One region of the Superficieibacter sp. BNK-5 genome, then DNA from elsewhere that is predicted to be linked to it. Evidence: riboswitches for the same ligand, from Rfam matches in the RefSeq annotation. Region 1 holds a riboswitch; the other holds the start of a gene.
The links. A riboswitch is a leader RNA that binds a small molecule or an ion and turns the genes downstream of it on or off. The one in region 1 is predicted to bind thiamine pyrophosphate.
Positions count from the first base shown of each region.

Region 2: it holds a riboswitch for thiamine pyrophosphate, as region 1 does, so the genes downstream of both, thiC (phosphomethylpyrimidine synthase ThiC) here and thiB (thiamine ABC transporter substrate binding subunit) in region 1, are expected to answer to the same signal.

Region 1 is NZ_CP179893.1:2,264,336-2,267,649, reverse strand. Features, by position in the region: gene sgrR (HTH-type transcriptional regulator SgrR) at 1-1,311, shown strand, start outside; TPP riboswitch at 1,348-1,440, shown strand; gene thiB (thiamine ABC transporter substrate binding subunit) at 1,473-2,456, shown strand; gene thiP (thiamine/thiamine pyrophosphate ABC transporter permease ThiP) at 2,432-3,314, shown strand, end outside.
Region 2 is NZ_CP179893.1:977,647-980,960, reverse strand. Features, by position in the region: gene thiE (thiamine phosphate synthase) at 1-117, opposite strand, end outside; gene thiC (phosphomethylpyrimidine synthase ThiC) at 114-2,009, opposite strand; TPP riboswitch at 2,091-2,200, opposite strand; gene rsd (sigma D regulator) at 2,253-2,756, opposite strand; gene nudC (NAD(+) diphosphatase) at 2,855-3,314, shown strand, end outside.

The sequences.
Region 1 (3,314 bases):
CGCCAGGGACGACATATTTTGCGTGTGCTGTATTACCGCCCGATGAAAAGCCTGCTGCCCGGTACCGCCCTGCGCCGCTCGGAAATCCATATGGCGAGGCAGATCTTTAATGCCCTGACCCGGGTAAATGAGGAAAATGGGGAACTGGAAGCCGATATTGCCCACCACTGGCAGCGCATTACGCCGCTGCACTGGCGCTTTTTTGTGCGCCCCGGGATCCATTTTCACCACGGCCGCGAGCTGGACATGGAGGATATTATTACCTCCCTGCAACGGATTAATCCTCTGCCCCTCTTTTCGCACATCGTCAACATCCATTCACCTACCGCCTGGACGTTAGATATACACCTCACTCAGCCCGATGACTGGCTGCCCTGGCTTCTGGGGCATACTTCCGCAATGATCCTGCCGCGGGAATGGGAAACGATGAGCAATTTCTCTAGCCTGCCTGTCGGTACCGGCCCGTATGCTGTCGGGCGTAACAACCAGAATCAGCTTAAGATCCACGCCTTCGACGACTATTTTGGTTTTCGAGCCCTCATTGATGAAGTTAACGTCTGGGTGCTACCGGAAATCGGCGAGGAGCCAAATGGCGGGCTGACGCTCCAGGGCACCACGCAGAGTGAAAAAGCGGTAGAAAGCCGTCTTGAGGAAGGGTGTTATTACCTGCTCTTTGATGCCCGCAGCCCGCGCGGCAGCAATCCGGCCGTGCGCCAGTGGCTGAGCTACCTTTTTCAGCCAGCAAATATGTTGTATCACGCGGGAGAACATTACCAGAGCACCTGGTTTCCGGCCTATGGTTTGCTGCCGCGCTGGCATCACTCGCAGAGCCGCGCCTGTGAAAAACCCGCCGGCCTGGAAACCGTCACCCTGACGTATTATCAGGATCACGTTGAACACCGGATGATGGGCGGCATTATGAAGGCCCTGCTGGCGGAGCATCAGGTAAAGCTGGAAATTCAGGAGCTGGAATATGAAGAGTGGCATCGCGGCGAGGCGGTCAGCGACGTCTGGTTAAACAGCGCTAACTTCACCCTCCCCCTCGATTTCTCCTTGTTTGCCTATCTCTATGACGTGCCGCTGATCCGCCACTGCATTCCGATTGACTGGGAGGAAGACGCCAGCCGCTGGCGGGCGGGCGAGTTAAATCCGGCCACCTGGAGCCAGCAGCTCCAGGTGAATCAAAATATTGTGCCGCTGATTCATCACTGGCTGGTACTACAAGGACAGCGCAGTATGCGCGGTCTGCGGATGAACACTCTCGGCTGGTTTGACTTTAAATCCGCCTGGTTTGCGCCGCCGGAGCCATAATGCTTTCAGAAAACTGACAAAATTATTACACTGTTAACGTGCTCAACGGGGTGCTGATGAAAGCTGAGAAAATACCCGTCGAACCTGATCCGGATAATGCCGGCGAAGGGATTTGAGGCTACCGCTCAAAATCCTTTGCCACCCATCTACTGAGGTGCAAAGTGTTAAAAAAATATCTGCCGCTGCTGGCGCTGGTCGCCGCGCCTGTCTTCGCCAAACCGGTACTCACCGTCTACACCTACGACTCGTTCTCCGCCGACTGGGGACCGGGGCCAGTGGTCAAAAAAGCCTTTGAAGCCGACTGCGGCTGCGAGCTGAAATTCGTGGCGCTGGAAGACGGCGTGTCGCTGCTCAACCGCCTGCGTATGGAGGGTAAAAACAGCAAAGCCGACGTGGTGCTGGGGCTGGACAACAACCTGCTGGAAGCCGCCACGCAAACTAAGCTGTTTGCGAAAAGCGACGTGCCGGCCAGTGCGGTTAAGGTGCCGGGCGGCTGGGACAACGATACCTTCGTGCCGTTCGACTACGGCTACTTCGCGTTTGTCTATGACAAAAACAAGCTGAAAAATCCGCCGAAAAGCCTGAAGGAGCTGGTGGAAAGCGACCAGAAATGGAAAGTGATTTATGAAGATCCACGCACCAGCACACCAGGTCTGGGCCTGCTGCTGTGGATGCAAAAAGTCTACGGTGATAAAACGCCGGAAGCCTGGCAGAAGCTGGCGGCAAAAACCGTTACCGTCACTAAAGGGTGGAGCGAAGCCTACGGGCTGTTCCTAAAAGGCGAAAGCGATCTGGTACTGAGCTACACCACCTCTCCGGCCTACCATATTATTGAAGAGAAAAAATCGCAGTACGCGGCCGCGGATTTTGCCGAAGGACACTATCTTCAGGTTGAAGTGGCGGCCCGCACGGCGGCCAGCAAGCAACCGGAACTGGCGAAGAAATTCCTTACCTTCATGGTTTCCCCGGCGTTCCAGAATGCCATTCCAACCGGCAACTGGATGTATCCGGTAACTGACGTGACGCTGCCGGCAGGTTTTGCCGATCTGGCAAAACCGAAAACCACGCTGCAGTTTTCCTCGCATGATGTCGCACAGCAACGCGCGCAGTGGATTAGCGAATGGCAACGCGCCGTCAGCCGTTAATTCCCGGCTGGCTGATACCAGGCCTCGCCGCCGCCACGCTCATGGTGGCGGTGGCGCTGGCCGCATTTCTGGCGCTATGGACCAGCGCGCCGCAGGCGGCATGGCGTACTCTGCTTGAGGACAGCTATCTATGGCATGTGGTGCGATTCTCCTTCTGGCAGGCGTTTTTGTCGGCGCTGCTGTCGGTAGGTCCGGCCATTTTTCTTGCCCGTTCCCTCTACCGCCGCCGCTTTCCCGGCAGGTTGATGCTGCTGCGCTTGTGCGCGATGACATTGATCCTGCCAGTACTGGTGGGCGTATTCGGCATTCTGAGCGTCTATGGACGTCAGGGGTGGCTGGCGTCGCTGGCGCAGCTCTGCGGCCTGGAATGGACCTTTTCCCCGTATGGTCTGCAGGGTATCCTGCTGGCGCATATCTTTTTTAATCTGCCGATGGCGACGCGCCTGCTGCTTCAGGTGCTGGAGCAGATCCCCGGTGAACAGCGGCAGCTGGCGGCGCAGCTGGGGATGCGCGGCTATGACTTCTTCCGCTTTGTGGAATGGCCGTGGCTGCGTCGGCAGATCCCGCCCGTCGCCGCGCTGATTTTTATGCTCTGCTTCGCCAGCTTCGCCACGGTACTGTCGCTCGGCGGCGGTCCGCAGGCGACAACGATTGAACTGGCAATCTACCAGGCGCTTAATTTTGATTACGATCCCGGCCGCGCGGCGATGCTGGCGCTAATCCAGATGATCTGCTGTCTCGGTCTGGTGCTCTTAAGCCAGCGCCTGAGCAAAGCGATTGCGGTGGGCAATACCCAGCTTAAGGGTTGGCGCGATCCGTACGACCGCCGCGTCAGCCGGATCGCCGATATACTGCTGA
Region 2 (3,314 bases), 1.3 Mb from region 1:
CAGTTGTAGCGTGCGTACCCCGGCGTCCAGCAGGCGGGCGATCCACGCCACGCTATCGACGACCGGATACAGCCCCAGACGGAAGGGGACCGGGGGGAAATCAGGTTGATAACTCATACTTCCTCCTGGCGCAGGTAGATCTCGCCGCCTTTAGCCCGAAAGCTATTGGACATGTCCGCCATCCCGGACTCCACTTCCTGCTTCGCCGCGAAATCGCGCACTTCCTGGCTGATTTTCATCGAGCAAAATTTCGGCCCGCACATGGAGCAGAAGTGCGCCACTTTGCCGGATTCCTGCGGCAGGGTTTCATCGTGATACGCGCGGGCGGTGAACGGGTCTAGGGCCAGGTTAAACTGATCTTCCCAGCGGAATTCGAAGCGCGCTTTCGACATGGCGTTATCGCGAATTTGCGCGCCCGGATGGCCCTTCGCCAGGTCGGCGGCGTGAGCGGCGATTTTGTAGGTAATCAGCCCCTGTTTGACGTCTTCTTTATTCGGCAGGCCGAGGTGCTCTTTCGGCGTGACGTAGCAGAGCATCGCGCAACCAAACCAGCCGATCATTGCCGCACCGATGCCTGAAGTGAAGTGGTCGTAGCCCGGCGCGATATCGGTAGTCAACGGCCCCAGCGTATAGAACGGCGCTTCGTGGCAGTGCTCCAGTTCTTCGGTCATGTTGCGGCGGATCATTTGCATCGGCACGTGGCCGGGGCCTTCGATCATCACCTGTACGTCATATTCCCAGGCGATTTTGGTTAATTCACCCAGCGTATGCAGTTCGGCAAACTGGGCTTCGTCGTTGGCATCCTGAATCGAGCCGGGACGCAGGCCGTCACCGAGGGAGAGCGAGACGTCGTAGGCGGCGCAGATTTCGCAGATCTCACGGAAGCGTTCGTAGAGGAAGTTTTCTTTGTGATGGGAGAGGCACCATTTCGCCATAATCGAGCCGCCGCGCGAGACGATCCCCGTCAGACGTCTGGCGGTCATCGGCACGTAGCGCAGCAGCACGCCCGCGTGGATGGTAAAGTAGTCCACGCCCTGTTCCGCCTGTTCCAGCAGCGTATCGCGGAAGGCTTCCCAGGTCAGATCTTCAGCGATCCCATTCACTTTCTCCAGCGCCTGATAGATCGGCACCGTGCCGATGGGCACCGGGCTATTGCGCAGGATCCACTCGCGGGTTTCGTGAATGTAGCGTCCGGTGGAGAGATCCATCACCGTGTCCGCCCCCCAGCGGGTAGACCATACCAGCTTTTCTACCTCTTCTTCGATGGATGAGGTGACCGCCGAGTTGCCGATATTGGCGTTTACTTTGACCAGGAAGTTGCGGCCGATGATCATCGGTTCGGATTCAGGATGGTTAATATTGGCGGGAATAATGGCGCGCCCGGCGGCGACTTCATCGCGCACAAACTCCGGGGTAATATTTTCCGGCAGACGTGCGCCAAAACCCTGGCCCGGATGCTGCTGGCGCAGCACTTCACTACGGATACGCTCGCGGCCCATGTTTTCCCGGATGGCGATAAATTCCATCTCCGGCGTCACGATGCCATTACGCGCATAGTGCAACTGCGTCACGCGTTTACCGCTTTTCGCCCGCTTCGGCGTCAGCAGGCCGGTAAATCGCAGGTCGTCCAGGCCATCATCCGCCAGACGTTCTTTGGTATACGCTGAACTGCGCTCAGGCAACGCTTCGCTGTCGTTGCGCGCGTCAATCCACGGTTGACGAAGCTTCGCCAGACCCTGCTGGACGTTGATTTTGACCGCAGGATCGCCATACGGACCGGACGTGTCATACACCGGCACCGCTTCGTTATCTTCAAACTGCGGATTCTCTTTACTGCCACCGATAAGCGTCGGACTCAGTTGGATCTCACGCATCGGAATGCGGATACCCGGCCGTGAGCCGGTAATGTAGATACGTTTTGAGTTGGGGAAAGCGGTGCCTTCCAGCGTGTCGATAAAACGTTGTGCGTGCTCGCGTTGTTCGCGGCGGGTCATTTTAGGTTCAGACATAGCTCATTCCAAAAGTAAGGACGTGGCTTGTCAGACGACGGATGGAGTAATGGATGGACGTGCCCGTAACGGCAGGTCAAAAGCAGAATTACTCTTGTTCCCTTCGCAGGTATTAGCCTGATCAGGTTCCGCGGATCCCGAATTAACGGTCTCAGCCTGTGCTTTCACACATGGCACTCCGACAAGATGTAACCCCTCCGCAGAGGGGCAATGTGAATAAATTACGCGCTAATCGTTAAGAACTCAAGCCGGGCGCGCAACGTTAGCTTCGTCATTGGCGCTATCTTTGAGATTGTTTTCAAAAGCAAGCTGAATCAAATTGTCTTCCAGCGTAAAGCGTGCGGCCAGCGACTCGCCGATACCGGAAAGCGCCTGCTGGAATTCGAGATAATTATCATGGTCGATGGCATTTTCCAGGCTGGAATCGTAATAAGCCATAATATCCTGAGTATTGGCTTCCAGCAGCGGATAAAGTTTAGTCGCGGCGATAAGTGGACTTGCCCCTTCCATTTCGCTGGTAATGCGTTCATAAATACTGAAATGACCGGCAGAAAGGTACTCAACCAGGCTATGGCAAAAGTTATCAAGGGCTTTTTCGTCAAGCTGGGTGACTGATTCTTTACCCGGCTTGAGGCCAACAAGATTGTAGTAAGCCACCAGCAGCTGCTTGCGCACCTGTAGCCAGCGATCGACAAGCTCATTACTTCCTCCAACGCGCTCTGTCAGTCTTTCCAGGTGGTTTAGCATAAATGACCCCGTAAAATGTAGATTAGAAAAATTGTTCACTAAAAATGTAAAAATATTGTTATCAACATGCCAGTGAAACTAAGGTTGTGCAAGTGATTATGGTCCGTATTATTGAGAAGTCCGATCGCGGCTGGTGGATAGTCAGCCATGAACAAAAATTATGGCTGCCCGCTGGGGAATTACCACATGGCGAGGCGGTAAATTTTGATCTTGTGGGGCAGCGCGCACTCCACATCGGCGAATGGGAAGGCGAACCCGTCTGGTTAGTGCAGCAACAGCGTCACCGGGAGATGGGATCGGTGCGCCAGGTCATTACCCAGGATGCCGGATTATTCCAGCTTGCCGGGCGTGGCGTTCAGCTTGCCGAATTCTATCGCTCGCATAAATTCTGCGGTTACTGCGGCCATACTATGCATCCGAGCAAGACTGAATGGGCGATGCTCTGCAGCCACTGTCGCGAGCGTTACTACCCGCAAATTGCGCCGTGCATTATCGTCGCCATCCGCCGCGGCGACTCGATCTTGTTGGCACAACATACCCGCCATCGTAACGGTGTGT